Regions from separate parts of the Streptomyces sp. NBC_01288 genome, predicted to be linked through region 3. Evidence: riboswitches for the same ligand, from Rfam matches in the RefSeq annotation. Region 3 holds a riboswitch; each other region holds the start of a gene.

Region 1 (7,898 bases), 6.8 Mb from region 3:
TTTGAAGAAGACGTCCTGGAGGCCCATCGCGCCCAGGCCGACCGGGCGCCAGCGGGCGTTGGAACGGCCCGCCTGCTCGGTCGGGTAGAAGTTGATGTCGACCACGCGGTCCAGGAAGGTGACGGCCGTGCGGACGGTCTCGTCCAGGCGCTCCCAGTCCAGCTCACCATCGGTGACGAACGCGCCCAGGTTCACCGAACCCAGGTTGCAGACCGCCGTCTCGCCGTCGTCCGTGACCTCCAGGATCTCCGTGCAGAGGTTGGAGGAGTGGACCGTGTGGCCCGGCTCGGCCGTCTGGTTGGCGGTGCGGTTGGCCGCGTCCTTGAAGGTCATCCAGCCGTTGCCGGTCTGCGCGAGGGTGCGCATCATGCGGCCGTAGAGGTCACGGGCCGGGATGGTCTTCTTGGCGAGCCCCCGCGCCTCGGCCTTGCGGTACGCGGCGTCGAACTCGGCGCCCCACAGGTCGACCAGCTCGGGCACGTCGGCGGGGGAGAACAGCGACCAGTCGCCGTTCTCGTTCACCCGGCGCATGAACTCGTCCGGGATCCAGTGCGCGAGGTTCAGGTTGTGCGTACGGCGGGCGTCCTCACCGGTGTTGTCCCGCAGCTCCAGGAACTCCTCGATGTCGGAGTGCCAGGTCTCCAGGTAGACCGCGGCGGCACCCTTGCGCCGGCCGCCCTGGTTCACCGCGGCGACCGAGGCGTCCAGCGTCTTCAGGAACGGGACGATGCCGTTGGAGTGCCCGTTCGTGCCCCGGATCAGCGAACCCCGGCTGCGGATGCGGGAGTACGACAGTCCGATGCCGCCGGCGTGCTTCGAGAGGCGGGCGACCTGGTGGTAGCGGTCGTAGATGGAGTCCAGCTCGTCCAGCGGGGAGTCGAGGAGGTAGCAGGACGACATCTGGGGGTGCCGGGTGCCGGAGTTGAAGAGTGTGGGGGAGGACGGGAGGTAGTCCAGGCGGCTCATCAGGCGGTAGAGCGCGGCGACTTCGTCCAGGGCGCGGGTGCTGTCGTCCTCCGCGAGACCGGCGGCCACGCGCAGCATGAAGTGCTGGGGCGTCTCGATGACCTTGCGGGTGATCGGGTGCCGCAGGAGGTAACGGCTGTACAGGGTGCGCAGGCCGAAGTAGCCGAAGCGGTCGTCGGCCTCCGTGTCGATCAGCGCGTCCAGGCGGGCCGCGTGCAGCGTCGCGAACTCGGCGGTGCGGTCCGCGATGAGGCCCTCGCGGTGGCCCACGGCGACGGACCCGGTGAACGTCGTGACGCCCTGGGATGCGGCCTCGGCGGCGATGCTGATCGTCAGCAGCCGGGCGGCCAGCCGGGAGTAGACCGGGTCCTCGGAGATGAGGCCGGCGGCCGCCTCCGTGGCCAGCTCGCGCAGTTCCGCCACGTCCGCGTGCGCGGACCGGCCGCGCAACGTGGCGGCGGCGACCCGGCCGGGGTCGGCGTCGGGGAGGTCGGCGGTCAGCTCGGTCAGGGTCCGCAGGATCGCGGTACCGGGGCCGTCGGCGTCCTGAACGGCCGTTCCGGGAACGTCGGTTCCGGGTCCGGTCGCGGTCGCTACGATCGCCTCGTTCACCTGGGTCGCTGATGCCGGCTCTGCTGGCGCGATGGTCACGGTGGGGCTCTCCCTCGCTCGGCACGGGGCCTCGCCGAGGGCAGGCGGCAGTACACGAGCGCACGGGGCGTCGCGTCCACCGGCCCACTCCACGAGGCCCGGACGTCATGCGCCTGGCCGGGTGGCCGGACGCGAGCTGTCGGCAGGTCCTCGGACTGGCCATGCGTGCATATGCACGTAAGTACACCGTTGCGGGACAGTTCCGGATTCGCACCGGATTCCCCTGCGGCGACAGCGAGCATGAGCATACATCTTGTGCTCGCCTGTCACGTCACCACCAGATGTTGTGTCGCGGTGGTTTCAGAGTGTCAGCTTGTAGGTGAGCAGAGTGAGATCGTCCAGGTGTGGCACGGGGTTCCAGTCGCGGTCGGGGGTGCGGACGAAACCCAGGCGTTCGTAGATGCGGTGGGCCGCGTGCATGGAGCTCTGGGTCGACAGGACTACGGCCGTGCAGCCCTCGGTGGCTCGGGCGCGGTCGACGCAGGCGCGGACGAGGGCCTCGCCGGCGCCTCGGCCGCGGGCGGTGCGGGCGATCGCCAGTGCGCGGATCTCTGTCTCGTCGGTTGTCGCGATGTCGGCGACTGGGCCGGGGCCGGGGACGAAGGTGACTCCGCCGAGGAGGTGGTCGCCGTCCACCGCGACGAGGACCTCTGCGGCTGCGGCTCGGCTTGCTACGTCCTTCAGTACGGGGAGGTAGGGGTCGTCGTCGCCGTAGTCGAGGAGGCCGTCCTGTAGGTAGGCCTGCGCCGTGATGTTGCCGAGGTCTTCGTATTCGGTGGGGATTGCTCGGCGGATGAGGATGTCCATGGGGGTGAGTGTGTACGACAGCGGGCCGCCGAGGAACTTGCTTTCCGGTGGCCCGCTGCGGGTTGTGTGTGGCTGGTCGCGCCCACGCGGCGGAGCCGCATATCGATACAGCCCCGCGCCCCTGGGTGGGGACGGTCAGCCTGCGTTAGTGGGTTGCCCCTGCTGTTGCCGGAGGTAGTTCCACCTCTACGCCCGGGTCGCCCGCGTCTGCGGTGTAGTCGGCGGGGTTGGTCTCGTCGATGCCCTCTGGGGCCTTGAACGCCTTCAGGGCGAATGTCAGGACCACCGTGACGACGACGTTCAGGACGAACGCCGTCAGGCCGATGTAGCCGATCTCGCCGATGCCGGGGATCTCCTTGGACGAGCCGCCGAAGTGGTCCTGGGTCGGGGAGGCGACCCCGTACGCGGCGAGGGTGCCGTAGATCATGCCGACCGCCCAGCCGGTGAGGAGGGCCCAGCGGTGGGGCCAGCGGGTGAAGAGGCCGCCCACCAGGGACGGGAAGGTCTGGAGGATCCAGATGCCGCCCAGGAGCTGGAAGTTGATGGCGACCGTCTTGTCCATCGTGAGGACGAAGGCCAGGGCGCCGACCTTCACCAGGAGCGAGACGATCTTGGAGACCTTTGTCTCCTGGGCCGGGGTCGCGTCGGGCTTGATGAAGTCCTTGTAGATGTTGCGGGTGAAGAGGTTCGCCGCCGCGATGGACATGATCGCCGCCGGGACGAGGGCGCCGATGCCGATCGCCGCGAAGGCCACGCCCGCGAACCAGTCCGGGAACATGTTCTCGAACAGCTGCGGGATCGCCAACTGGCCGTTGGTGACCTTGACTCCGGCCGCGATCGCCATGAAGCCGAGCAGCGCGAGCAGGCCCAGCATCAGTGAATACAGGGGCAGGATCGTGGTGTTGCGGCGGATCACGTTGCGGCTCTTGGAGGAGAGCGTCGCGGTGATCGAGTGCGGGTACATGAAGAGGGCCAGTGCCGAGCCCAACGCCAGTGTGGCGTACGTCCATTGGCCCGCCGGTGCGGGGACGAGTCCGCCTGTCCCGGCCGCCTTGAACTTGGCGCCCGCCGCGCTGAAGATGTCGTCGAAGCCGCCGAGCTTGATCGGGATGTAGATGATCGCCACCGTGATGACGAGGTAGATCAGGCCGTCCTTCACGAACGCGATCAGCGCGGGCGCGCGGAGGCCGGACGAGTAGGTGTACGCGGCCAGCACCGCGAACGCGATCAGCAGCGGCAGGTCCTTCACGAACCAGTTGGAGTTCGCGCTGCCGCCCACCCCCATGACGTCCAACACGGCCTGGATGCCGACCAGTTGGAGTGCGATGTACGGCATCGTCGCGAGGATGCCGGTGACCGCCACGGCCAGCGAAAGACCCTTCGAGCCGAAGCGGCCGCGCACGAAGTCCGAGGTCGTCACGTATCCGTGCTTGTGCGACACCGACCAGAGGCGGGGCAGGAACGTGAAGATGAGGGGGTACACGAGGATCGTGTACGGCACCGCGAAGAAGCCGGCCGCGCCCGCCGCGTAGACCGCCGCCGGGACCGCCACGAACGTGTAAGCCGTGTAGAGGTCGCCGCCGAGCAGGAACCAGGTGACCCAGGTGCCGAACGACCGTCCGCCCAGGCCCCATTCGTCGAGGCTCTGCTCGTTGTCGGCCCGGCGCCAGCGGGCGGCCAGGAAGCCCAGGACCGTGACGGCCAGGAAGAAGAAGATGAAGACGCCGAGAGCGACGCCGTTCACGCCGTCGTTCACCGGTTACCTCCATGGCGGGCCCGCTGGTCGCGCTGCCACAGCTTGTAGGCGGTCATCGTCAGCACCGTCGAGATCAGCACCCACAGCATCTGGTACCAGTAGAAGAACGGGACGCCGATGAACGTGGGGTCGATCTTGGTGTAGGAGCCGACCCAGAGCAGCGCCACGAACGGCGCGACGAGGCAGACCGCGATGACGACGCGGGCCGGTGTCACCAGCGGTGGTGCCGGTTCGGGCGGAACTTCGGGTACGTCTGACATGTCGCGGCTCCGTCACCTCAATGATCGCCTGTGTAATGCGCAGGCAATCTAGGTCACGGCATCGCGCGTACGGAAGACCTCGTCCGCATATCGGCATGTCGATTCTGTGAAGGCGTGACATCGGTGTCAGCAGCAGCGGAAACCCTGGCGCGGGTCGGCCTCCTGGCGGTCCGTCCGCATCCGTTCGAAGTCGCGGCGGCCGGGGACCTCCGCCTCGGGGTGGTTCCGGCGTACGTGCGCCACGTAGCGGTCGTACGCCGACTCGTCCATCAACTCCCGGACGTACCACCGCACTCCACCGACCAGCCGGTCAGCCGCCCGTATCAGCGCCGACCGCATCGCGGGTCGCCTCCTCCTTCTCCTCGCGGGTCGGGATCAGCCCGGCCGGTGCCACGATGTTCGACTCGACGTACGGCGTCTCGCTCAGAGTCGAGAGCGCGGGCCGGCGGATGTGTCGAACGCAGACGCGAAGGGCGTCCGCGATCACGACCACGACGAGCACCGCGAGAATGGCCGAAAGCACCCCGTCCACCGTCGAGTTGGTGACGACGGTGTGCATGTCGTCCATCGACTTGGCGGGCGGCAGGACCTTGCCCGCGTCGATCGCGTCCTGGAACACCGAGCGTTGCTTGAAGAAGCCGACCTTCGGATCGCCGGAGAACACCTTCTGCCAGCTCGCGGTGAGGGTGACCGTCGCGTCCCAGGCGAGTGGAATCCCGGTGATCCAGGCCCACTTGAGGCGGCCGGACTTCACCAGGAGGGTGGTGCAGACGGCCAGCGCGACCGCCGCGAGGAGCTGGTTGGCGATGCCGAAGATGGGGAAGAGCTGGTTGATCCCGCCCAGGGGTTCGTGGACGCCGACCCAGAGGAAGTAGCCCCACAGGGCGCACACGATCGCGCTCGTCAGGGCCAGGCCCGGGCGCCAACTCACGTTCTTGAACGGCCGGTAGACGTTCCCGAGCATGTCCTGGAGCATGAACCGGCCCACCCGCGTGCCCGCGTCCAGCGCGGTCAGGATGAACAGCGCCTCGAACATGATCGCGAAGTGGTACCAGAAGGCGCGCAGGCTCCCGCCGGTCACCTTGGAGAAGATCTCCGAGACGCCGACCGCGAGGGTGGGCGCCCCGCCGGTGCGGGACAGCAGGCTCGCCTCGTCGACGTTCTTCGCGGCCTGCGCGAGGTCGGCGGGGGAGATGTGGTAGCCCCAACCGCTCACCACCTGCGAGGCGTTCTGCACCGTCGTGCCGATCGCGCCGGCCGGGGCGTTCATCGCGAAGTACAGACCCGGGTCGATGATGCTCGCGGCGACCAGGGCCATGACGGCGACGGACGACTCCATCAGCATGGCGCCGTAGCCGATCATGCGGATCTGGGTTTCCTTCTGGATCATCTTCGGGGTCGTACCGCTGGAGATGAGCGAGTGGAAGCCGGACAGGGCGCCGCAGGCGATCGTGATGAAGACGAACGGGAAGAGGGAGCCGGCGAACACCGGGCCGTTGCCGTGCTTCGCGAAGTCGGTGACGGCGGGCATCTTCAGGGCGGGCAGGGCGACCACGACGCCGATCGCCAGCAGGCCGATCGTGCCGATCTTCATGAAGGTGGAGAGGTAGTCGCGCGGGGCGAGCAGGGTCCAGACCGGGAGGATCGAGGCGACGAAGCCGTAGCCCACCAGCCAGATCACCAGCGTGGAGGGCGCGAGGGTGAAGGCGCCGGCCCAGGACGACTCGGCGACCCAGCGGCCCGCGACCAGGGCGAGCAGCAGCAGGGCCACGCCGATCAGGGAGACCTCGGAGACGCGGCCGGGGCGAAGGACCCGTAGGTAGAAGCCCATCAGGAGGGCGATCGGGATGGTCATGCCGATGGAGAAGGTGCCCCAGGGCGAGGAGGCGAGCGCGTTCACGATGACCAGAGCCAGCACGCCGAGCAGGATGATCATGATGGCGAAGGTGGCGACCAGCGCGGCGGCGCCGCCGAACGGGCCGATCTCCTCGCGGGCCATCTGACCGAGTGACCTGCCGTCGCGGCGGGTTGAGAAGAACAGCACCACCATGTCCTGGACCGCGCCCGCGAAGATGACCCCGGCGATGATCCAGACCGTGCCGGGCAAGTAGCCCATCTGCGCGGCGAGTACGGGTCCGACGAGCGGGCCCGCGCCGGCGATCGCGGCGAAGTGGTGGCCGAGCAGGACGCGGCGGTCGGTGGGGTGGTAGTCGATGCCGTTGTCGAGGCGTTCGGCCGGGGTGGCCCGGGTGCCGTCGACCTTGAGCACCTTGTACACGATGAACTTCGCGTAGAAGCGGTAGGCGATGGCGTACGAGCCGAGCGCGGCGGCGACCATCCAGGCGGCCGACACGTTCTCGCCCCGCGCCAGCGCGAGCACGGACCAGCCCGCCGCGCCGACGAGCGCGACGAGGGTCCAGACGACGATGGTTCGGACGTTCGCGGTACGCACCGGGTGGTCCTCCCGTCCATGCGGCGACGGGAGGAACGTAGAGCAACCCCGGTAACTCCGTAAGTCCCCTAGGAGTTGTCTTCAAATGTCACGCCCACATCAGGAGCGATGCGAGGGTGACGGCTGCCTGGTAGGACTCGGCGGTCTTGTCGTAGCGGGTAGCGATGCCGCGCCACTGCTTCAAGCGGTTGAAGCACCGTTCCACGACGTTGCGTCGCTTGTAGAGCTGCTTGTCGAAGACCGGCGGGCGCCCGCCTCGGCTGCCGCGCCGGAGCCGGTTGCGGACCTGGTCGGACCGCTCGGGAATGGTGTGACCGATGCCCCGCCGCCTGAGCCACGTGCGGATGGCCCGGGAGCTGTAGCCCTTGTCGCCCAGCACATGGGCGGGCCGTGTGCGGGGCCGTCCCGGGCCGATGCGGGGCACCCGGATGGTTTCCATCATGGCGGTGAACTGGGTGCAGTCGTTGGTGTTGCCGCCCGTGAGGGTGAAGGCGAGCGGGCGGCCCACGCTGTCGCAGGCCAGGTGGATTTTGCTGGTCAGGCCGCCTCGGGAGCGTCCGAGGCCGGGACTGCGGGCCCCCTTTTTCGGGCCCCGGCGGCGTGCTGGTGGGCGCGGACGACGGTGGAGTCGACCGACACCAGCCAGTCAATGTCCCCGGCCGCGTCGGCGTGCGCCTGGGCGGCCCGGAGCATGCGCTCGAAGGTGCCGTCCAGCGCCCACCGGCGAAAGCGGGTGTGCAGGGTGGCCCACGGGCCGTACCGCTCGGGCACGTCCCGCCAGGCCGTCCCGGTACGGAACTTCCACACGATCCCGTTCAGCACCCTGCGGTCGTCCAGCCGCTTCCGGCCCCGCAGCGACACCGGCAGCAGCGGCCCGACGAACTCCCACTCGGCATCGGACAGTTCATGGCGACGTATCACCCCACCATGATCCACCACTCAAGATCTTTTGAAGACACGGCCTAGGGCCTGTCCGGCGGATCCTGTCGCAGACGCGGGGTCTGGC
Region 2 (7,898 bases), 2.2 Mb from region 3:
ATCACCGCACTCGCGTTCGATTTTACGAACGGTTTCCACGACACCGCCAACGCGATGGCCACCACCATCTCGACCGGTGCGCTCAAGCCCAAGGTCGCGGTGGCCATGTCGGCCACCCTCAACCTGGTGGGCGCTTTTCTCTCCGTGGAGGTCGCCAACACGATCTCCAAGGGTCTCGTCGACGAGAGCGGCATCCGTCCCGAGGTCATCTTCGCCGCCCTGGTCGGCGCGATCCTCTGGAACCTGGTGACCTGGCTCGTCGGTCTGCCGTCCAGTTCCTCGCACGCCCTGATGGGCGGTCTGATCGGCGCCACCATCGCCTCGGCCGGCACCGGCGCGGTCCACGGCGACGTCCTGGTCACCAAGGTCCTGCTGCCGGCGATCGCCGCCCCGATCGTCGCGGGCATCGCGGCGATGCTCGCCACCCGCTTCTCGTACGCCCTGAGCCGCAACGCCGGGGGCAAGGCCGCCGACAAGGGCTTCCGCGTCGGCCAGATCGCCTCCGCCGGACTGGTCTCGCTGGCCCACGGCACGAACGACGCGCAGAAGACGATGGGCATCATCACCCTCGCCCTGATCGCCGGCGGCTCCATCGCCCCCGACTCGGACCCGCCCACCTGGGTCATCCTCTCCGCGGGCCTCGCCATCGCGATGGGCACCTACATCGGCGGCTGGCGCATCATCCGCACCATGGGCAAGGGCCTGACCGACCTCCAGCCGCAGCAGGGCTTCGCCGCCCAGACCAGCGCCGCCGCGGTCATCCTGGCCTCCTCGCACATCGGCTTCTCCCTCTCCACCACGCACGCCGTCTCCGGCTCGGTGATGGGCGCGGGCCTCGGCCGCAAGGGCGGGGTCGTCCGCTGGTCGACCGCGACCCGGATGTTCGTCGCCTGGGGTCTGACCCTGCCGGCCGCCGCACTGGTCGGTGCGCTCGCCGAGTCCGTGACCGACCTCGGCGACTGGGGCACCGCACTGGTGGCCGTCTTCCTGGTCGCCTCCAGCGCCGGCATCTGGCTGCTCTCCCGCCGCCAGGTCGTCGACGCCTCGAACGTCAACGAGGTCGACGAACCGGCCGGCGTGATCACCACCGCGATCGCCGCCGTGACCCCGCCGCCCCCGTCGGTCGCCCTCTCCGAAGGCCTCACGGCGACGATCCCCTCGCCGCCCGTGAACCCGGCCCCCATCGTGCAGTCCGACCCGGCGACACCGCCGGCCGCCGCCGTCTGAGCCCCGCGCCCCGGACACGAAGGAACGAATCAGCATGCACATCGACTGGGCAGCCCTCGGCTCCGTCTTCGGCGTCAGCCTCGTCGCCACCGTCTCCCTGGTGGCTGTTTTCACCCTCGGCATCGTCGGCCTCTCCCGCCGCGAACGCGCCACCGCCCAGGGCGACTCCGCGCCCCTCGCCCTGACCGGCGCGTACGCCTGCTTCGCGGCCTGCGCGGCGGCGGTGGCGTACGGGATCTATCTCATCGTGGCCTGACCGGCCGCCAGTTGGACCGAGCGTGGGGTGCGGGACGGATCGCCGTCCCGCACCCCACGTCCGCGTGACCCCTCCGACCCCTCGCGTGTGGGCATCAGCACACTCCGTCCCCGCAGGTCAACAGCAAGTTGACGGCCCTTCCAACAGCATGGTGGACTGCCGGAGCCATATACGGCGGCAGGAGAGGAAGCCGGTGCGAATCCGGCGCGGTCCCGCCACTGTCACCGGGGTAGACACCCCCGGGAGCCAGGAACTCTCACCGCCGGTCTCGTCGAACCAGGGCGTGGACACCCTGAGTGAGGACATATCGCCATGCTCGGCTGCCGTTCGAGGTCCCGCACCATCCCCGTGTCCGACTCAGTGATCGGCTGACCCGATGCGTGCCGATCGCGTCTTCGCGTACGGCGCCGCCGCCGGCCTCCTCGGCGACCACCTGCTCGGCGATCCCCGCCGCGGGCATCCGGTCGCCGCCTTCGGCCGTGCCGCGGGCGCCGTGGAACAGGTGCTGTGGCGCGACCACCGGGGCTGGGGCGCCCTGCACACCGCCGTGTGCGTCGGTGGCACCATCACCCTCGCCGCCGCGGCCACTTCGGCCCTACGGCCGTCCCGTACGGCCTCTGCCGCCCTCACCGCCGCCGCCACCTGGGCCGTCGTCGGCGGGACCTCCCTCGCGCGCGAGGCCGGGGTCATCGGGCGGGCGCTGGAGGCCGGTGACATCGACGGTGCGCGGGCCCGGCTCCCCCACCTCTGCGGGCGGGACCCGCAGTCCCTCGACGCCGACGGGATCGCCCGGGCCGTCGTCGAGTCCGTCGCCGAGAACACCTCCGACGCGGTCGTCGGCGCCCTGGTCTGGGGCGGCATCGCGGGTGTCCCGGGCCTGCTCGGGTTCCGGGCCGTGAACACGCTCGACGCGATGGTCGGCCACAGGTCGGCCAAGTACCGCCGCTACGGCTGGGCTTCGGCCCGCCTCGACGACGTCGCCGGCTGGCCGGGCGCCCGCCTCACCGCCGCCCTCGCGACCGTCGCGGGCGACGACCCGCGCGGCGCCGCCCGCGCCTGGCGCACCGACGCCCGCAAACATCCCAGCCCCAACGCCGGCCCCGTCGAGGCCTCCTTCGCGGGAGCCCTCGGCGTACGCCTCGGCGGGACGCTCTCCTACGGCGGCCGGGTCGAGCACCGGCCCGTGCTCAACGGCGACGGACGCCCCGTCGCCGTACCGGACATCGCGCGTGCCGTACGACTGTCCCGGCGCGTCGGTCTGCTCGCGCTCGGGGTCAGTGTCGCCGGGCGGCTGCTGGTGAAGGGACGGAAGTCATGAGCGGCGGCGGGCTGTTGGTGGCCGGCACCACCTCGGACGCCGGCAAGAGTGTCGTGACCGCCGGGATCTGCCGGTGGCTGGTGCGGCAGGGCGTGAAGGTCGCGCCGTTCAAGGCGCAGAACATGTCCCTGAACTCGTTCGTGACGCGCGAGGGCGCCGAGATCGGTCGGGCACAGGCCATGCAGGCGCAGGCGTGCCGGATCGAGCCGACCGCGCTGATGAATCCCGTGCTGCTGAAGCCGGGCAGTGACCGGACCAGCCAAGTCGTCCTCATGGGCAGCCCTGTTGGCGAGATGAGTGCCCGCGGCTATCACGGCGGGCGCCAAGAGGCCCTGCTCGGCACGGTGTTGGACTGTCTCGCCGAGTTGCGGGGCACGTATGACGCGGTGATCTGTGAGGGGGCCGGTTCGCCCGCCGAGATCAATCTGCGGCGGACCGACATCGTGAACATGGGCATCGCGCGCAATGCCCGCCTGCCCGTGCTCGTGGTGGGCGACATCGACCGCGGGGGCGTCTTCGCCTCCTTCTTCGGGACCGTCGCGCTGCTCAGCCCCGAGGACCAGGCGTTCGTCGCCGGGTTCCTCGTCAACAAGTTCCGGGGCGATGTGTCGCTGCTGGAACCGGGGTTGGAGATGCTGCTCGGCCTCACCGGGCGGCGGACGTACGGCGTGCTGCCGTTCCGGCACGGGCTCGGGATCGACGAGGAGGACGGCCTGCGCATCTCGCTGCGCGGGACCGTGCGCGAGTCGAACACCGCGCCGCCGGTCGGCGAGGACGTGCTGCGGGTCGCCGTCTGCGCGATCCCGCTCATGTCCAACTTCACCGACGTGGACGCGCTGGCCGCCGAACCGGGCGTCGTGGTGCGGTTCGTGGACCGGCCGGAGGAGTTGGCCGACGCGGACCTCGTCGTCATCCCCGGCACCCGGGGGACGGTGAAGGCGCTGGAGTGGCTGCGCGAGCGGGGACTTGCGGACGCCCTCGTGCGCAGGGCGGCCGAGCAGCGGCCAACTCTCGGTATCTGCGGTGGCTTTCAGATCCTCGGCGAGCACATCGACGACGAGGTCGAGAGCCGGCAGGGGTCGGTCGACGGGCTCGGAGTGCTGCCGCTGCGCGTGCGGTTCGCGCGCGAGAAGACCCTCACCCGGCCGGTGGGCGAAGCCCTCGGCGAACCGGTCGAGGGCTACGAGATCCACCACGGAATCGCCCAACTGACGGGCGGCGAAACCTTCTTGGACGGGTGCCGGGTCGGTCAGACCTGGGGCACGCACTGGCACGGCTCGCTGGAGTCGGACGGGTTCCGGCGGGCGTTTCTGCGCGAGGTGGCGACCGCCGCGGGCCGCCGGTTCGTACCGGCGCCCGACACCTCGTTCGCCGCGCTGCGCGAGGAGCAGCTCGACCGGCTCGGCGACCTCATCGAACAGCACGCGGACACGGACGCGCTCTGGCGACTCATCGAGTCCGGCGCGCCGCAAGGACTGCCTTTCATTCCACCGGGAGCGCCCGCATGAGCACAGTGTTGTTGTTGTCGACCGCCGACACGGATCTGCTGGCGGCCCGGGCCTCCGGCGCCGGGTACCGGATCGGCAACCCGAACCGGGTGGACGTGGCAGCCGAGTTGCCCGCGCTCGTCGCGGGCGCGGACATCGCCGTCGTACGACTGCTCGGTGGCAAGCGCGCCTGGGAGGACGGACTCGCCGCGCTGAAGTCGTCCGGGATTCCGACCGTGCTGCTGGGCGGGGAGACCGTCCCCGACGCGGAGTTGATGGCCGAGTCGTCGGTACCGGCCGGTGTGGTGGCCGAGGCGCTGCGGTATCTCGTCGAGGGCGGGCCGGAGAACCTCGCCGAACTCGCCCGGTTCCTCTCGGACACGGTGCTGCTGACGGGCGAGGGTTTCGAAGAGCCGCAGAAGATGGCCGAGTTCGGCGTCCACGGCGAGCGTGCCTTCGTCGAGGGCCGACCGATGGTCGGTGTCCTCTTCTACCGGGCGCACCACTTGAGCGGCAACACCGCCTTCGTGGACACCCTGTGCGACCAGATCGAGGCGAAGGGCGCCAACGCCCTTGCCGTGTACTGCGGTTCACTGCGCGGCGCCGACTCCGGGCTGTACGAGATCCTCGGCACGGCGGACGCGTTGATCGCCACCGTCCTGGCCGCGGGCGGTACGCACGCCTCGCAGGCGTCGGCCGGCGGTGACGAGGAGGCGTGGGACATCGGCGCGCTCGCCGACCTCGACGTCCCTGTGCTGCAAGGCCTTTGCCTTACGTCGTCCAGGGCGACCTGGGACGAGTCCTCCGCCGCCCTCTCCCCCATGGACGCGGCGATGCAGGTCGCGATCCCGGAGTTCGACGGACGGCTCATCACCGTCCCGTTCTCCTTCAAGGAGGAGGGCCCGGACGGCGTCCCGGTCTACGTCGCCGACCCCGAGCGCGCCGCCCGCGTCGCCGGGATCGCCGTACGGCACGCGAAGTTGAAGCACAAGCCGAACGCCGAGAAGAAGCTCGCGGTCGTCTTCACCGCCTATCCGACGAAGCATTCGCGGGTCGGCAACGCGGTCGGCCTGGACACGCCCGCCTCGGCGATCCGGGTGCTCGATGCCCTGCGGGACGCCGGGTACGGGGTCGACGAACACCCGGACAACGGGGACGAGTTGATCCACCGGCTCATCAACGCCGGTGGCCACGACGTGGAGTGGCTGACGGAGGAGCAGTTGGCCGCCGCGCCCGCGCGGGTGCCGCTCGCCGACTACCAGGCGTGGTTCGACAAGCTCGAACCGGAGCTCAGGCAGGGCATGTTGGACGCGTGGGGTGAGCCGCCCGGCAACCTCTACGTCGACGGCGACGACATCGTGCTCGCCTCGCTCCAGTTCGGGAACGTCGTCGTGATGATCCAGCCGCCGCGCGGCTTCGGGGAGAACCCGATCGCGATCTACCACGACCCCGACATGCCGCCGTCGCACCACTACATGGCCGCATACCGGTGGCTGGACAACAGCTTCGGCGCCGACGCGATCATCCACATGGGCAAGCACGGCACCATGGAATGGCTGCCGGGCAAGGGACTTGGGCTCAGCAGCGGCTGCGCGCCCGACGCCGTACTCGGTGAACTCCCGCTGATCTACCCGTTCATCGTCAACGACCCCGGCGAGGGGACGCAGGCCAAGCGGCGCGGGCACGCCACGGTCGTCGACCACCTCGTGCCGCCGATGGCGCGTGCCGACACCTACGGCGACCTGGCGAAGCTGGAGCAACTCCTCGACGAGTACGCCCTCGTGTCCGACCTGGACCCGACGAAGGCGCCGGCCGTGCGCGCGCAGATCTGGACGCTGGTGAAGGCGGCCGAGCTGCACCACGACCTGCATGTGGACGACCAGCCGGACGACGCGGCGTTCGACGAGTTCGTGATGCACATCGACGGCTATCTGTGCGAGATCAAGGACGTGCAGATCCGCGACGGGCTGCACATCCTCGGCGGCGGGCCGGTCGGCGAGGCCCGCGTGAACCTCGTGCTGGCTGTGCTGCGCGCCTCGCAGGTGTGGGGCGGGCAGGCGAACGCGCTGCCGGGTCTGCGAGCCGCGCTGGCGCTCCACTTCGGCCTGGTCGAGAAGGAGTTGCTGGCCGAGCCGGGTGCGCCGGTGAAGGTGCCGGTGGAGCTGAGCGAGCTGGTCGACGGGCCCGCCCGTTCAGCCGCCGACGCGATCGATCTGCTGGAGCAGCTGTGCCGCCGGTTCGCGGAGGGCATGGAGTCGCAGGAGTGGGAGGTCACGGCGGTCCCGGCGCTCGTCCGTGCCGTCATCGGCACCGAACTCCCGGACGCGGTCGCGGTGTTGGAGTTCGCCTGCGACGAGGTCGTGCCCCGGCTCGCCCGCACCACCGACGAGATCGACCACATCCTGCTGGCGCTGAACGGGGGTTACGTCCCGGCGGGTCCGTCGGGCTCCCCGACCCGCGGTCTGGTCAACGTCCTGCCGACCGGCCGGAACTTCTACTCGGTCGACCCCAAGGCCATTCCGTCCAGGCTGAGTTGGGAGGTCGGGCAGGCGCTGGCCGACTCGCTCGTGCAGCGGTACCTCCAGGACAACGGCGAGTTCCCCACGTCCGTCGGCCTCACGGTCTGGGGTACGTCGGCGATGCGCACCCAGGGTGACGACATCGCCGAGATCCTCGCGCTGCTGGGCTGCCGTCCCGTCTGGGACGACGCCTCGCGCCGGGTGACCGGCTTCGAGATCGTGCCCGTCACGGAGCTGGGCCGACCGCGCATCGACGTCACGGTGCGGATCTCCGGCTTCTTCCGGGACGCGTTCCCGCACGTCGTCGGGCTGATCGACGACGCGGTACGGGCGGTGGCCGAGCTGGAGGAGCCGCCGGAGTCCAACTACGTCCGCAAGCACGCCGACGAGGACACCGCCGAGCACGGCGACCGACGCCGGGCCACGGCCCGCATCTTCGGCTCCAAGCCGGGGGCGTACGGGGCGGGGTTGCTGCCGCTGATCGACGCGCGGAACTGGCGCAGCGACGCGGACCTCGCCGAGGTGTACGCCGTGTGGGGTGGCTACGCCTACGGGCGCGGCCTCGACGGGCGGCAGGCGCGCGGGGACATGGAGACCGCGTTCAAGCGCATCGCCGTAGCGGCCAAGAATGTCGACACCCGCGAGCACGACCTCGTCGACGCCGACGACTACTTCCAGTACCACGGCGGCATGGTCGCCATGGTCCGCCACCTGACCGGCACCTCCCCCGAGGCGTACGTCGGCGACTCCGCCACCCCGGACCAGGTGAAGACCCGCACGCTGGGCGAGGAGACGCACCGCGTCTTCCGCGCCCGCGTCGTCAACCCCCGCTGGATGGCGGCGATGCGGCGGCACGGCTACAAGGGCGCCTTCGAGATGGCGGCGACCGTCGACTACCTCTTCGGGTACGACGCGACGGCCGGGGTCGTCGACGACTGGATGTACGAGAAGCTCAGCGCGGAGTACGTCTTCGACCCGGAGAACCGGGACTTCATGAAGAAGTCCAACCCGTGGGCGCTGCGCGGCATCACCGAGCGGCTGCTCGAAGCGGCCGAGCGCGGACTGTGGGCCGAGCCGGACGCGGACACGCT
Region 3 (7,898 bases):
ACACCACTGCCGCTGAAGGACGACAAGGGCACCATCGTCTACCCGGGCTTCCCCGCCGACGTGCTCTTCAACTTCCGCTTCTACTCGGTCGCCGCGCAGCTCATCCTCTGGACGGCCCTCGGCCTGATCTTCGCCCCCCTCGCCGAACGCCTCCTCAACCCGGCGCGCCCGGACGCCAACACGCCCTCCCAGGAGCCGGACCCCGTCCCGGCGTAACGGCTTCTTCCACCACTTCTCCTTCTACGGCGAGCGCGGTGATCGGTGCGATCACCGCGCTCGGTCCGTTCCTCACGGTTTGCGGGCGACTCCGACGTACAGGGGGATCTCGTCGGTCTCGCTGTGCTGTTCTCCGGGTTCGGGGTGCCAGTTCGCGGCGAGTTCTATGCCGGGGGCGACAAGCTCAAGTCCCTTGAAGAAACTGGTGAATTCGGCGCGTGATCGTACCTGGGCGGGTGTGCCGCCCTTGCGGTAGACCTCGACGACGCGCTCCCAGGTCTCCGGGTCGAAGTCTCCCGTCGCGTGGGACAGGGCCAGGTAGCTCCCGGACGTAAGGGAGTTGAGCAGTTCACCCACGATGCGATGGGGATCGTCCTCGTCCGCCACCAGGTGCAGGAGGGCCATCAAGGACAGGGCGATCGGCTGCTCGAAGTCCAGTTGCTCCTTCGCCGCCGCGAGGATCTTCCCCGGCTCGCGCACGTCGGCCTGGACGTAGGTGGTGCTGCCCTCCGGCGTGCTGTGCAGAAGCGCCTCGGCATGCCTGAGGACGATCGGGTCGTTGTCCGCGTAGACCACGCGGGCACGGGGGTTGATCTCCTGGACCACCTGGTGAAGGTTCGGGCGGGTGGGTATCCCGGTGCCGATGTCCAGGAACTGGCTGACTCCCCGCTCCGCCAGCAGCCGCGAGGCCCGGTGCATGAAATCGCGGTTCACCCGCGCCATCTGCCTGACGGCGGGGAACAAGGAGATGACCTTCTCGGCGGCTTCCCAGTCGACGGGGTAGTTGTCCTTGCCGCCCAGGAAGTAGTCGTACATGCGGGCCGACTGGGGCTTGCCGGTGTCCACGTCGTCCGCGCTGAATCCTGCATCCGTCACTTCGGTTCTCCTGTTGCCCAACGGCCTTTGTCGCGAGGTGAGTTCGGGCCCGCGAGTGTAACGGGCGGAGCTGTTTCTCATGCGTGGTGCGGGACTACGGTCACCGGGCACGCGGTGTGTTCCAGTACAGCGTGCAGGGTGGGCCCGAGTGTCGTGCCCGCGCGGCCGATCACCAGCAGTTCCGCCGAGGCCGGGACCGACGCCTGGACCAGGGCGGCCGCAGGGCTCTGGAGGCGGAGATCCTCGTAGACACCCACGTGCGGATACTTCTCCCGCCAGGGCCGCAACGCGTCCGAGAGGCGTTGGGCCTCCTGGTCCTCCCAGCGGCCTCGGTCCTTCTCCGGTGGTGCGTACGGCATCCAGTGTTCGGCGGGTGAGGGCAGCCGCCAGGCGTGTACGACGTGCAGGCCGGTGTCGCGCCGGCAGGCGGCGTCGAAGGCGAAGTCGACGACGGTGCCCGGCAGTTCGCCGCCGTCGACGCCCAGCGTCACGCCGTACGGTGACCGCCCGCGGCGGCTGTGGACGGACCCGCTCGGCACCAGGACCACCGGCCGCTCGGAGCGCTCGGCGACCTCGTGAGCCACGGAACCGAGGGCCAGGCCCGCGAAACCGCCCGTACCGCGCAGCCCGAGGACCGTGCAGTCGGCCTCGGCGGTCAGGGGGAGCAACGCCGATACGACCTCTCCGGTGAGGGCGACCGCCTCGGCCCGGAGTCCGGGGTGGTCCTTCGTGAGTGACGTGACGAGGGCGTCGGGAGAGGGCTCGCGGACGTAGGGCCAGGTGGTGAGGAGTTGCTCGTCGGGGAGTGTCGAGACGTGGACGACCCGCAGGGGGAGTCCGCGTAACTCGGCTTCCGTGGCTGCCCAGTCGGCGGCTGTGCGACTGTCCGCGGAACCGTCGACGCCGACAACGATCAGTTGGGCCATGGCCGTTGGACCTCCGTGCGAGCGGGTTGGGGCCTCCACGATCCGCCGTGCGGGGCGTGCCGCACAGGGGGCGGACGGAACCGGGCGAAAGTCCAGCGGTACCGGTGCAGAGCGGCAGTGGTTCAGGGGCACCTCCGCGCCGTACCCCGCAGCGGGAACCGACCGCCGATCTTGATAGGTTGTGCGGGCCAGTCGTGCCACAACCGAGGCCAGGGAATCCGGTGGGAATCCGGAACTGACGCGCAGCGGTGAGGGGGACGGGCGGGGCAATCGACGCCACTGGGGCGACGCGGACCGGCCGAAGGAGCCGGTGTGCGACGCGCCGGGAAGGCGCCCCGTCCGGACGAACCCGAGTCCGAAGACCTGCTGGCGCCTTCTCGCCCTCGGCGAGGGGGAGTTCGTAGGCCAGGCTCCGCGTTCGAGCCCCGACAGGCAAGGCATGCCCGTGATCCGTACCGCCCCCGTCCCGCTGCGTCGCCGTACCGCGGCACTCCTCATCGCGCCCGCCCTGCTGCTGACCGCGTGCGGCGGTTCCGACGGCGACAGCGCCGACGGCGAGACGGAGAAGTCCGCCGCGGGCTTCCCGCTCACCCTCACCGACTGCGGGAAGACGGTCACGTTGAAGTCAGCCCCGAAGCGGGTCGTCTCCCTCAACCAGGGCACCACCGAGATCCTGCTCTCGCTCGGGCTCGCCGACCGCATCGCCGGCACCGCCACCTGGACCGACCCGGTGCTCAAGGGCCTGACGAAGGCCAACGCGACCGTGCCGCGCCTCGCCGACAACGCGCCCTCCTTCGAGAAGGTCCTCGACGCCGAACCCGACTTCGTCACCGCCTCCTTCGTCTCGACGCTCGGCAAGGGCGGAGTCGCGACCCGCGAACAGTTCGAGAAGCTGGGCGTGCCGACGTACGTCTCGCCGTCCGACTGCGCGGGCAAGGACAACGAGAGCGGCGGCGACGGTTCGCGCAGCACACCGCTCACGCTCGACAGCGTCTACGGCGAGATACGCGACCTGTCCCGCGCGATGGGCGTGAAGGCGCGCGGAGACCAGCTCGTCGCCCAGCTCAAGGCGCGGGTGACCAAGGCCACCACCGGCCTCGACGCCTCCGACACCTCCCTCATGTACTGGTTCGCCAACTCCCAGTCGCCCTACCTCGCCGGCTGCTGCGGCGCCCCCGGCGCCATCACCCGCACCGTCGGTGCGAAGAACGCCTTCTCCGACACCCATGACGAGTGGCCTCAGATCAACTGGGAGACCGTCGCCGACCGTGATCCCGACGTCATCGTCCTCGGCGATCTGACCCGCAAGTCGCAGACCGCCGAGACCGCCAAGGCGAAGATCCACTTCCTGGAGACCAACGCCGCCACCCGCAACCTCACCGCCGTCAAGAAGAAGCGGTACATCCTGCTCAGCGGCCAGGCGATGAACCCCTCCATCCGCACCGTCGAAGGGATCGAGCAGGTCGCCGCCGGCCTGCGCGACTTCGGACTCGCCAAGTGACCGTCCGCACCCTGCTGTTGACGGGCGGCGGGCTGATCGCGCTGCTGGTCTCCGTGGCCTTCGCGGTGACCATCGGACCCGCCGACATCTCCACGGCCGACGTGTGGGCGTCGGTCGCGGCCCACCTCGGAGGCGGCGAGAGCACGCTCGCCCCGCTGCGGGACGGCATCGTCTGGGACCTGCGCATGCCCCGCACGCTGCTCGCCGCCGTCTGCGGCGCCGGGCTTTCGCTGTGCGGCGCGGTCATGCAGTCCCTGCTGCGCAATCCGCTGGCGGACCCGTTCGTGCTCGGCGTCTCCTCCGGGGCGTCCACGGGGGCGGTCGCTGTGGTCGTGCTCGGGGTGGGCGGCGGGGCGGTGTCGCTGTCGGCGGGTGCGTTCGTCGGTGCGCTGCTCTCCTTCGGCCTGGTGATGCTGCTCAGCCACAGCCTCGGCGCGGGCATGGACCGGGTGGTGCTGTCCGGCGTGGCCGCCATGCAACTCTTCTCCGCGCTCACGTCGTTCACTGTGCTGACGTCGGCGGACGCCGAGACCACCAAGGGTGTCCTGTTCTGGCTGCTCGGCTCGCTCTCCGGCGCGGACTGGGGCCAAGTACTGCTCTGCGCGGGCGCGTTGGCGCTGGTCCTGGTCGTCTGCCTGGGCCATGCCACCACGTTGGACGCGTTCGCCTTCGGCGAGGAGGCGGCCGCGGGCCTCGGCGTGAACGTCGCCCGCGCCCGGCTCATCCTGCTGTGCGCCACGGCGCTGCTCACCGCCGTCCTGGTCAGCTGCGCGGGGGCGATCGGCTTCGTCGGCCTCGTCCTGCCGCACGTCACCCGCGCGTTGACGGGTGCCGGGCATGTACGACTGCTGCCGATCACCGCGCTGACCGGAGCCGTCTTTCTGGTGTGGGTGGACACCCTCGCCCGTACCGTCGTCGACCCCCAGGAGGTGCCGGTGGGGGTGGTGACGTCACTGATCGGAGTACCGGCGTTCGTAGTCGTGCTGCACCGAGGCCGGAGGAAGACATGAGCACCCCCGCTCCGGACACCGGCCTGCACGCGGACCGGGTAACCCGCCGCACCGACGGCCAACTGATCGTCGACGGCGTCACGCTCGCCCTGCACCCCGGCGAGACCGTCGGCCTCCTGGGCCCCAACGGGTCAGGGAAATCAACCCTGTTGCGTCTGCTGGCCGGTGTCCTCCCGACCTCCACCGGAGTCGTCACGCTGGACGGTCGCCCGCTCGCCGAAGTCGGGCGCCGCGCAACCGCCCGCCGTATCGCCACCGTCGAGCAACACACCCACACCCAGACCGAGTTGACCGTCCGCGAGGTCGTCGGCCTCGGGCGTATCCCGCACCGCCGCGCCTGGTCACCGGCGTCGGCCGCCGACGCCCACGCCGTCACCGAGGCCCTCGAACGCACCGGCCTCACCGACCGCGCCGCCCAGTCCTGGCACACCCTCTCCGGCGGCGAACGCCAACGCGCCCAGATCGCCCGCGCTTTGGCCCAGGAACCCCGCGAACTCCTGTTGGACGAACCGACCAACCACCTGGACATCCAGCACCAGTTGGACCTCCTCGACCGGATCGCAGACCTCCCGGTCACCACCGTGATCGCCCTCCACGACCTCAACCTCGCCGCGATGTACTGCGACCGCCTGCTCGTCCTCAACACCGGCCGCACGGTGGCCGAGGGCACCCCGACCGAGGTCCTGACCCCGGCCCTCATCAAGGACGTCTACGGCGTCAGCGCCGAGGTCGGCCACGACCCTGGGCATCCGGTGATCCGTTTCCTGCGGCGCGGGAGCGGATGTCGTGGCGGGGGGACGGAGCCACCTGCGTGAGGTCGCGCGCGGACGAAGTGGATCAGCTCGGAGGTGGAGTCCTGCATGGCCCCTCGCGTGCCGGGTCCGCGTTCCAGGAGCCAACTCCAGGCGGTTGCGATGTCAGGGGCTTCAGTCATGGGTCCCACCCTCTCAACCGACCTCAGTGCACGGAGAATCCACCGTCCACGAAGACCGACTGCCCGGTGACGTAAGCCGAGGCGCGGCTCGCCAGGAACACCGTCGCGCCCGCGAAGTCCTCGGCCAGGCCGTTGCGGCCGATCAGGGTGCGGGCGGCCAGGGCCGTCACCATCTCCGGGTTGGACGAGAGGCGTTCGTTGAGCGGGGTCATCACGAAACCGGGGACCAGCGTGTTGCAGGTGACGCCGTGCGGGGACCAGGCCTCGGCCTGGGAGCGGGCGAGGGACTCCAGGGCGCCCTTGGAGACGCCGTAGGCGCCGCTCTGGGCGAACGCGCGGTGGGCCTGCTGGGAGGTGATGTGGATGATGCGGCCGAAGCCCCGCTCGGCCATGCCGGGGCCGAAGCGTTGGCCCAGGAGGTGGGGGGCCTCCAGGTTCAGGGCCATCGTGGTGTCCCAAACCTCCTCGCTCAACTCGCCCATCGGCGGGCGCAAGTTGATGCCGGCGCTGTTCACGAGGATGTCCGGCTCGCCGAACACCGCTGCCGCCGCTTCTGCCGCCGCCCGGATGCCGCCCCGGGTACTCAGATCGGCGCTCACCCACGCCGCCCGGCAGCCCGCCGCCGTCAACTCGTCGACCGTGACGGTCAGTTCCCGCTCCTTGCGTGCCACTACGACCACGCTCGCCCCCGCCCGGGCGAGTGCCCCGGCGGCGGCCCGGCCGATGCCGGAGCTGCCGCCGGTCACGACGGCGACTCGGCCGTCGAGTGAGAACAGTTCGGAGAGGTAGTCGTTGGAGAGCATTCCCGCAGCTTAGGCGCCGTGTCCGGGCGGGCAGGACGGGGCCCTGTCGGACGTGGGCGGGCTGCCCCGAATCCCTGCCGTATCGGCTCTGATGGCATGCCCCTCGCACCGGCGGCACCAACTAGGTACCATCGCAGCATGCCATCACTGAATGTGTCCTTCACCGAAGAGGAACTTGAAGGAGTGCGCGCGGCCGCCGCGGCCGAGGGGAAGAGCCTCAAGCAGTATCTGCACGACCTCGGAGTCCGCGAGATGCAGCGCGGCCGGTTCGTCGCCGGTGCTTCTCTGTGGGCCGAGCGGTTGCGCGGAGAGTTCGACGACGCCTTCCCCGACGAGGTGCCGCCTTCCGAGCGTGACGGGGCCGCGGCCGCCTGATGCACCTGTACATCGACGTCTCCTGGCTGCTCGACGTCCAGGAGGCCGCCCTCGGCCGCGAGGACATGTCGGTCTCCGACTACTCCGCGCTCGTGGCCGCCGTATCCCGGCACAAGACGAAACTGCCGACCCTCGCCGCGGCCGACCCGGACGCCGCCTGGCGGGCCGCCGCGCTCATGCACACCATCGTGCGCCTGGAGCCGCTGCCGCACCGCAACAGCCTGTACGCCGCGTTCGTCGCCGCCCAGTACATGGGCCAGTCCGGGGAGGGGATCGACCCGCCCTACGGAGCCCTCTCCGACCTCGTCCGCAAGATCCGCGACACTCGGGTCGGGGTTCTCGCCGTGGCCGACCAGCTGCGCTCCTGGAAGGTCTGACCTGCGGCGACCCGGTGCGGCTCCGTGAACGTGGAGCCGTAGCCCTGCGTAGGCTGTGTGCGTGTCCTCTGCCCGTCTGCGTCGCGTCGCCGTCCTCGTCCTCGAAGGCGCCAAGCCGCTCGACGTCGGAATCCCCGCGCAGGTGTTCACTACGCGGGCGAGCATGCCGTACGAGGTGCGGTTGTGCGGTGCGGCGCCCGGGCTGGTGACGGGCGGCGACGGACTGTCGTACCACGTGGCCGATGGTCTCGACGCGTTGACCTGGGCCGACATCGTGTTCCTCCCCGGGTACCGGTTCCCGGACCGGGAGGATCCGCCGCGGGGTGTCCTGGACGCGTTGATCTCCGCGCACGACCGGGGCGCGCGGCTCGCCGCGATCTCGACCGGGGCCTTCGCGCTCGCCGCCACGGGGCTGCTCGACGGCAAGCGCGCCACGACGCACTGGCACTACACGCGGGCGCTCGCGACGAAGTACCCGCTCGTCCGGGTCGACGAGAACGTCCTGTTCGTCGACGAGGGCAGCGTGCTCACCTCGGCGGGCGCCGCCTCGGGGATCGACCTGTGCCTGCACATCCTGCGCGGCGATCTCGGGGTGGCCGCGTCCAACCACGCGGCCCGGCGCCTGGTCGCGGCTCCCTACCGCAGCGGCGGTCAGGCGCAGTACGTGCCGCGCAGTGTGCCCGAGCCGCTCGGTGAACGGTTCGCCGCGACCCGCGAGTGGGTGCTGCACCGGCTCGGCGAGCCCCTCACCCTGGAGACGCTGGCCCGGCAGGCCGCTGTGTCACCGCGCACGTTCTCGCGGCGCTTCGTCGACGAGACCGGTTACACGCCGATGCAGTGGGTCATGCGGGCCCGCATCGACATGGCCCGTGAGCTGCTC
Region 4 (7,898 bases), 8.2 Mb from region 3:
ACCCGAACCCGGCCTCCCCGGATTCGCCCCCTTCGTCCGGGGCGGCCGCGCCGAGGGCAACACGCTCGGCGGCTGGGACGTACGCCAGCAGCACACGACCGGCGACAACGCCGCGGTCCTCGGCGACCTGGAGAACGGCGCCACCTCGCTGTGGCTGGTCACGGGGGAGCGCGGCATCCCGGTCGCGTCGCTCGGCGCCACCCTCGACGGCGTCTTTCTCGACCTGGCGCCCGTCGCCCTCGACGCGGGAAGCGAAGTCGAGCCCGCGGCAGCCGAGTTGCTACGGCTGTACGAGGAGCGGGGCGTCGCGCCCGAAGCCGCCCGCGGCACCCTCGGCGCCGACCCACTGAACTTCGCGGCCCGCACCGGGTACGAGGCATTCCCCTTCGCACCCGTCGCCGCGCTCGCCCGGCGCTGCGCCGAGGAGTACCCGGGGCTGCGCGCGCTGACCGTGGACGCGCTGCCGTACCACGGGGCCGGCGGTTCGGCGGCGCAGGAGCTGGGCGCCTCGCTGGCGACCGGTGTCGCCTATCTGCGCGAGCTGACCGAGGCGGGCCTGAGCGTCGAACAGGCCGTGGGGCAGCTGGAGTTCAGGTATGCGGCGACCGCCGACCAGTTCCTCACCATCGCCAAGTTGCGCGCGGCGCGCAGGCTCTGGGCACGCATCGCCGAGGTGTGCGGGGCGCCGGGCGGGCAGGTGCAGCACGCGGTGACCTCGCCGGTGATGATGTCCCGCCGCGACCCGTGGGTGAACATGCTGCGCACGACGGTCGCGACGCTGGCCGCGGGGGTGGGCGGCGCCGAGTCCGTCACCGTGCTGCCCTTCGACCACGCGCTCGGGATGCCGGACGCGTTCGCGCGGCGGATCGCCCGCAACACCTCGACGATCCTGGTCGAGGAGTCGCATCTGTCCCGGGTGATCGACCCGGCGGGCGGCTCCTGGTACGTGGAGCGGCTCACGGACGAACTCGCCCACGCGGGCTGGGAGTTCTTCCAGCACATCGAGCAACAGGGCGGCCAGGCGGCCGCGTTGCGCTCGGGCAGCCTCCGCGAGGACCTCGCCACGACCTGGGCGGCCCGCAGCGCGAAACTCGCCAAACGCCGCGAACCCATCACCGGCGTCAGCGAGTTCCCGAACCTCGCCGAACGCCTCCCGGAGCGCGCCCCCGGCCTCACCGCCCCGTCCGGCGGCCTGCCGCGCGTACGGCGCGACGAGGCCTACGAAGCACTGCGCGCCCGCTCCGACGCCCACCTCGCGGCGACCGGCTCCCGCCCCCGGATCTTCCTCGCCGCGCTCGGCCCGGCCGCCGCGCACACGGCCCGCCTCTCCTTCGCGTCGAACCTGTTCCAGGCGGGCGGCATCGAGCCCGTCACCGGGGGCGAGTTCGCGGACAGCGGGGCCACCGAGGCCTGCCTGTGCTCCAGCGACGCGCTGTACGAGGAGCAAGCGGCCCAGATCGCCGGGGAGTTGAGGTCGGCCGGTGCCGGGCACGTGTTCCTCGCGGGCCGTCCCGGGCAGTACTCCGGTGTCGACGCCTACGTCTTCGCGGGCTGCGACGCCGTAGCCGTACTCTCCGCCACCCTCGACCGCATGGGAGTGTCCTGATGGCAGCGATGGGGCGCATCCCCGACTTCTCCGGGATCGAGCTGGGAGCCCCGGCCACCGAGGCCGGCCCCGACGAGTGGCGCGACGCGGTGAAGAAGGCGGCGGGCGGCGACGACCTCCTCTGGGAGACCCCGGAGGGCATCGCCGTCAAACCCCTGTACACCGGCCAGGACTTGGAAGGCCTGGACTTCCTGGCCACCTACCCGGGTATCGCCCCGTATCTGCGCGGCCCGTACCCGACGATGTACGTCAACCAGCCCTGGACGATCCGCCAGTACGCGGGTTTCTCCACGGCCGAGGAGTCCAACGCCTTCTACCGCCGCAACCTGGCGGCCGGTCAGAAGGGCCTGTCGGTCGCCTTCGACCTGCCCACGCACCGGGGTTACGACAGCGACCACCCGCGCGTGACCGGTGACGTCGGCATGGCGGGCGTGGCGATCGACTCGATCTACGACATGCGCCAGCTCTTCGACGGCATCCCGCTGGACAAGATGACGGTGTCGATGACGATGAACGGCGCGGTGCTGCCCGTACTGGCCCTCTACATCGTGGCAGCGGAGGAACAGGGCGTACCGCCCGAGAAGTTGGCCGGGACCATCCAGAACGACATCCTCAAAGAGTTCATGGTCCGCAACACCTACATCTATCCGCCGAAGCCGTCGATGCGGATCATCTCCGACATCTTCGCGTACACCTCGCAGCGGATGCCGCGCTACAACTCCATCTCCATCTCCGGCTACCACATCCAAGAGGCGGGCGCGACGGCCGACTTGGAGCTGGCGTACACCCTCGCGGACGGGGTCGAGTACATCCGGGCGGGCCGGGCGGCGGGGATGGACGTGGACGCGTTCGCGCCCCGGCTCTCCTTCTTCTGGGCGATCGGCATGAACTTCTTCATGGAGATCGCCAAGATGCGCGCGGCCCGCCTCCTGTGGGCCAAGCTGGTCAAGCAGTTCGACCCGCAGAACGCCAAGTCCCTCTCCCTGCGCACCCATTCACAGACCTCGGGCTGGTCGCTGACCGCGCAGGACGTCTTCAACAACGTCACGCGCACGTGCGTGGAGGCGATGGCGGCAACACAGGGCCACACCCAGTCGCTGCACACCAACGCCCTCGACGAAGCCCTCGCGTTGCCCACCGACTTCTCGGCACGCATCGCCCGCAACACCCAACTCCTCATCCAGCAGGAGTCCGGCACGACCCGCGTGATCGACCCGTGGGGCGGCAGCGCGTACGTAGAGAAGCTGACCTACGACCTCGCGCGCCGCGCCTGGCAGCACATCGAGGAGGTCGAGGCGGCGGGCGGCATGGCCAAGGCCATCGACGCGGGCATCCCGAAACTCCGCATCGAGGAGGCCGCGGCCCGCACCCAGGCCCGCATCGACTCCGGCCGCCAGCCGGTCATCGGCGTCAACAAGTACCGCGTGGAGACCGACGAGCAGATCGACGTCCTCAAGGTCGACAACTCCTCCGTACGCACCCAACAGATCGAGAAGCTACGGCGGTTGCGCGCCGAGCGCGACGAACAGGCCACCCAGGACGCGCTGCACGCGCTGACCCGCGCGGCCGACGAGGGCACGGGAAACCTCCTGGAGCTGGCGGTGAACGCGGCCCGCGCGAAGGCGACGGTCGGCGAGATCTCCGACGCGCTGGAGAAGGTGTACGGGCGGCACGCGAGCCAGATCCGTACGATCGCCGGTGTGTACCGCACCGAAGCCGGCGACTCCCCGTCAGTAGAGCGCACCCGTACCCTCGTGGCCGAGTTCGAGGAGTCCGAGGGCCGCCGCCCCCGCATCCTGGTCGCCAAGATGGGCCAGGACGGCCACGACCGCGGCCAGAAGGTGATCGCCACCGCCTTCGCCGACCTCGGCTTCGACGTCGACGTCGGCCCGCTGTTCCAGACCCCCGGCGAGGTGGCCCGCCAGGCCGTAGAGGCGGACGTACACATCGTCGGGGTGTCCTCCCTCGCCGCCGGACACCTCACCCTCGTACCGGCGTTGAAGGAGTCCCTCGCCGAGGAGGGCCGCGAGGACATCATGATCGTGGTCGGCGGGGTCATCCCACCCCAGGACGTCCCCACCCTCCTGGAGATGGGCGCGGCGGCCGTGTTCCCGCCCGGGACGGTGATCCCGGACGCGGCCTACGACCTCGTACAGCGCCTGGCCGCCGACCTCGGGCACACCCTGTGATCGAGGTCGACACCTATGTGAAGGGCGTACTCGACGGCAAGCGGGCCCTGGTGGCCCGCGCCATCACCCTCGTCGAGTCGACCAAACCCCAACACCGGGTCATGGCCCAGGAGTTGCTGACCGCACTCCTCCCGCACAGCGGCCAGGCCCGCCGGATCGGCATCAGCGGCGTACCCGGCGTAGGCAAGTCGACCTTCATCGACGCCTTCGGCACCCGGCTCACCTCGCAGGGCTTCCGGGTCGCGGTGCTGGCCGTGGACCCGTCGTCGACCCGCACGGGCGGTTCGATCCTCGGCGACAAGACCCGCATGGAACACCTGGCCGTGGACCCGGCGGCCTTCGTCCGCCCCTCCCCCACCGCCGGCACGCTGGGCGGCGTCGCGAAGGCGACCCGCGAGTCCATCGTGGTGATGGAGGCGGCGGGCTACGACGTCGTCCTCGTCGAAACGGTAGGCGTAGGCCAGTCGGAAACGGCGGTGGCCAACATGGTCGACTCCTTCCTCCTGCTCACCCTGGCCCGCACCGGCGACCAGTTGCAGGGCATCAAGAAGGGCGTCCTGGAGCTGGCGGACGTCATCGCCGTCAACAAGGCGGACGGCCCGCACGAGCGCGACGCGAAGAGCGCGGCACGTGAACTGGCAGGCGCGCTACGCCTGATGCATCCGGCCGACGCGGCCTGGACCCCGCCGGTACTGAGCTGTAGCGCCCGCGAGGGAACAGGCCTGGACACGGTCTGGGAGCACCTGGAGCAACACCGCTCCCTGCTGGACTCCACGGGCCGCCTGGCGGTGAAGCGCAGCGAGCAACAGGTGGACTGGACTTGGACGATGGTCCGAGAAGAGCTCTTGGGCCGCCTGCACGCCGATTCGACTGTCCGCGCCCTGGCCCCGGACCTAGAACGCCAGGTACGAGAGGGCGAGTTGACAGCAACGCTGGCGGCCGAGCAAATCCTGCGAGCTTTCGAATCCCGGCCAACTGACTTGCCCTAGGGGCGCGGGGCTGTATCGATTTGCGGCTCCGCCGCGTGGGCGCGACCAGCCCCCACCGGCCCGCACCCAAAAATCGACGCACAAGACCCCCACCCCGTAGGCTGGCCAACGCAGCTGGTTCGCCCCGTCACCCAGACGGACGCGTCGCAAGAGGGAACCCGGTGAGACTCCGGGACTGCCCCGCAGCGGTAAGCAGGAACGACCGCCGTCATACGCACTGGGCCCACACAGGACCTGGGAAGCGACGGCCAGTAGGTGACCTCCGGTCAAACGGAGGCCGTGCCCGCAAGTCCGAAGACCTGCCACCTGCCCGCACGCGAAGCATTCGCGCGCGGAATCCCGGTGACCTCGTGGGCGGGTCGGCGTACACACGGGCGATCACCATCCCCCGGTCTACGAACTTCGCGCTCACGTCCCGACACCGGGATCCAGGGAGATATCTCGCGAAGGAGATTTCCGTGACACCGAAGTCCGCAGCCGCGGCAGCACGGGCCACCGTCTACGGCTACCCCCGCCAGGGCAAGGGCCGAGAACTCAAGAAGGCCATCGAGGGCTACTGGAAGGCCCGCGTCGACGCCGACGCCCTCCGCGCCACCGCCGCCGAACTGCGCCGCACCAACTGGCAGCAGCTGACGGCCGCCGGCATCCACGAGGTCCCGACCGGCGACTTCTCGTACTACGACCACGTCCTCGACACCACCGTCATGGTCGGCGCCATCCCCGAACGCCACCGCGCCGCCGTCGAACTCGACGCGCTGGACGGCTACTTCGCGATGGCCCGCGGCACGCAGGACGTGGCGCCGCTGGAGATGACGAAGTGGTTCGACACGAATTACCACTACCTCGTGCCCGAGTTGGGCCCGGACACCGTCTTCACCACCGACTCCACCAAGCAGGTGGCGGAGTTGAAGGAGGCCCTCGCCCTGGGCCTGACCGCCCGCCCGGTCCTGGTCGGCCCGGTCACCTACCTCCTGCTCGCCAAGCCCGCCCCCGGAGTGTCCGCGGACTTCGAACCGCTGACGCTCCTGGACCGGCTGCTGCCCGTGTACGCCGAGGTCCTCGCCGACCTGCGCGCGGCGGGCGCGGAATGGGTGCAGCTCGACGAGCCCGCCCTGGTCCAGGACCGCACCCCGGCCGAACTGAACGCCACCACCCGCGCCTACCGCGACCTCGGTGCCCTCACCGACCGGCCGAAGCTGCTGATCGCCTCCTACTTCGACCGGCTCGGCAACGCGCTGCCGGTCCTCGCGAAGGCACCCGTGGAGGGCCTCGCGCTGGACTTCACCGAGTCCGCCGCCGCCAACCTGGACGACCTCGCCTCCGTCGGCGGACTGCCCGGCAAGCGGCTGATCGCCGGCGTGGTCAACGGCCGTAACGTCTGGGTCAACGACCTCACCAACTCCCTTGCCACACTGGGCACGTTGCTCGGGCTGGCCGACCGCGTCGACGTGGCCGCCTCCTGCTCGCTGCTCCATGTGCCGCTCGACGCGGCCGCCGAGCGGGACATCGAGCCGCAGATCCTGCGCTGGCTGGCGTTCGCACGCCAGAAGACGGCCGAGATCGTCACGCTCGCCAAGGGATTGACCCAGGGCACCGACACGATCGCCGCCGAACTCGCCGCCAACCGCGCCGACTTGGCCTCCCGCGCCGGTTCGGCACTCACCCGCGATCCCGCCGTACGGGCCCGGGCCGCCGCGGTCACGGACACCGACGGCCGCCGCTCCCAGCCGTACGACGAGCGGACCTCGGCGCAGCGCGCGCATCTCGGGCTGCCGCCGCTGCCGACGACCACGATCGGTTCGTTCCCGCAGACCGCCGAACTGCGCACCGCGCGGGCCGACTTGCGAGCGCGACGGATCGACACGGCCGGTTACGAGGAGCGGATCAGGGCAGAGATCGGCGAGGTCATCTCCTTCCAGGAGAAGACCGGCCTGGACGTCCTCGTGCACGGCGAGCCCGAACGCAACGACATGGTCCAGTACTTCGCCGAGCAGCTGACGGGCTACCTCGCCACCCAGCACGGCTGGGTCCAGTCCTACGGCACCCGTTACGTCCGCCCGCCGATCCTGGCCGGCGACATCTCCCGCCCCGAACCGATGACGGTGCGCTGGACGACGTACGCCCAGTCGCTCACCTCACGCCCGGTCAAGGGCATGCTCACCGGACCGGTCACCATGCTCGCCTGGTCCTTCGTCCGCGACGACCAGCCGCTCGGCGACACCGCACGGCAGGTCGCCCTCGCCCTGCGCGACGAGGTCAACGACCTTGAGGCGGCCGGGACTTCGGTCATCCAGGTCGACGAACCCGCCCTGCGCGAGACCCTCCCGCTGCGCGCGGCGGACCGGGAGGCGTATCTCGCCTGGGCCACGGAGGCGTTCCGGCTGACCACCGCCGGGGTCCGGCCGGAGACGCAGGTCCACACGCACATGTGCTACGCCGAGTTCGGCGACATCGTGCAGGCCATCGACGACCTCGACGCGGACGTCATCAGCCTGGAGGCGGCCCGCTCGCACATGCAGGTCGCGCGGGAGCTGGCCGAGCACGGCTATCCGCGCGAGGCGGGGCCGGGTGTCTACGACATCCACTCCCCGCGCGTGCCGAGCACGGCCGAGGCAGCGGCCCTGCTGCGCAAGGGACTTGAGGCCATCCCGGCGGAGCGGCTGTGGGTCAACCCGGACTGCGGTCTGAAGACCCGCGGCTGGCCCGAGACCCGCGCGTCCCTGGAGAACCTGGTCGCCGCGGCCCGCACGGTCCGCGAGGAGCTGACCGGGTCCTGACCCGATGGTGATGGGGGGGCGGCCGGGAGGACACCCTCCCGGCCGTCCCCGCCCTGAGACGATGATCCGCACAGCCCGCAGAACTGGAGCGCCGAAGTGACCAGCCGCATCACCTTGATCTCGCCGGCGATGAACCGGTCCCTGCGGGAGACCCGGTTCGACGACGGCAGCCCGCTCGACCCGAGCGGTGCGGCCCGCGCCGAGTCCGTCGCGGGTTCGCTCCGGGCGGCTGACCGGGTGCTGGTCTCGCCCACCGTGCGGTGCCGGGAGACGGCGTCCGCGCTGGGCCTCTCGGCCGTGCCGGAGCCCGAGTTGGCGGGGTTGGACATGGGGCGTT

The links. A riboswitch is a leader RNA that binds a small molecule or an ion and turns the genes downstream of it on or off. The one in region 3 is predicted to bind cobalamin.
Region 1: linked by a shared signal. The riboswitch ahead of OG194_RS15265 (ribonucleoside-diphosphate reductase subunit alpha) and the one ahead of OG194_RS46590 (ABC transporter substrate-binding protein) in region 3 are both predicted to bind cobalamin.
Region 2: linked by a shared signal. The riboswitch ahead of OG194_RS36610 (cobalamin biosynthesis protein) and the one ahead of OG194_RS46590 (ABC transporter substrate-binding protein) in region 3 are both predicted to bind cobalamin.
Region 4: linked by a shared signal. The riboswitch ahead of metE (5-methyltetrahydropteroyltriglutamate--homocysteine S-methyltransferase) and the one ahead of OG194_RS46590 (ABC transporter substrate-binding protein) in region 3 are both predicted to bind cobalamin.

What each region holds. Positions count from the first base shown of each region.
Region 1 is NZ_CP108427.1:3,538,017-3,545,914, reverse strand. Features, by position in the region: gene OG194_RS15265 (ribonucleoside-diphosphate reductase subunit alpha) at 1-1,617, opposite strand, end outside; cobalamin riboswitch at 1,742-1,865, opposite strand; gene OG194_RS15260 (GNAT family N-acetyltransferase) at 1,918-2,424, opposite strand; gene mctP (monocarboxylate uptake permease MctP) at 2,570-4,180, opposite strand; gene OG194_RS15250 (DUF3311 domain-containing protein) at 4,177-4,440, opposite strand; gene OG194_RS15245 (YbdD/YjiX family protein) at 4,567-4,779, opposite strand; gene OG194_RS15240 (carbon starvation CstA family protein) at 4,751-6,892, opposite strand; partial or broken gene OG194_RS15235 (IS5 family transposase) at 6,981-7,810, opposite strand.
Region 2 is NZ_CP108427.1:8,143,227-8,151,124, reverse strand. Features, by position in the region: gene OG194_RS36620 (inorganic phosphate transporter) at 1-1,227, shown strand, start outside; gene OG194_RS36615 (hypothetical protein) at 1,262-1,483, shown strand; cobalamin riboswitch at 1,619-1,761, shown strand; gene OG194_RS36610 (cobalamin biosynthesis protein) at 1,860-2,801, shown strand; gene OG194_RS36605 (cobyric acid synthase) at 2,798-4,309, shown strand; gene cobN (cobaltochelatase subunit CobN) at 4,306-7,898, shown strand, end outside.
Region 3 is NZ_CP108427.1:10,325,796-10,333,693, forward strand. Features, by position in the region: gene OG194_RS46575 (CbtA family protein) at 1-216, shown strand, start outside; gene OG194_RS46580 (SAM-dependent methyltransferase) at 289-1,092, opposite strand; gene OG194_RS46585 (universal stress protein) at 1,170-2,018, opposite strand; cobalamin riboswitch at 2,187-2,403, shown strand; gene OG194_RS46590 (ABC transporter substrate-binding protein) at 2,458-3,519, shown strand; gene OG194_RS46595 (FecCD family ABC transporter permease) at 3,516-4,529, shown strand; gene OG194_RS46600 (ABC transporter ATP-binding protein) at 4,526-5,344, shown strand; gene OG194_RS46605 (SDR family NAD(P)-dependent oxidoreductase) at 5,487-6,266, opposite strand; gene OG194_RS46610 (hypothetical protein) at 6,405-6,641, shown strand; gene OG194_RS46615 (hypothetical protein) at 6,641-7,018, shown strand; gene OG194_RS46620 (GlxA family transcriptional regulator) at 7,080-7,898, shown strand, end outside.
Region 4 is NZ_CP108427.1:2,102,197-2,110,094, forward strand. Features, by position in the region: gene OG194_RS09240 (methylmalonyl-CoA mutase subunit beta) at 1-1,606, shown strand, start outside; gene scpA (methylmalonyl-CoA mutase) at 1,606-3,795, shown strand; gene meaB (methylmalonyl Co-A mutase-associated GTPase MeaB) at 3,792-4,784, shown strand; cobalamin riboswitch at 4,896-5,093, shown strand; gene metE (5-methyltetrahydropteroyltriglutamate--homocysteine S-methyltransferase) at 5,243-7,561, shown strand; gene OG194_RS09260 (histidine phosphatase family protein) at 7,658-7,898, shown strand, end outside.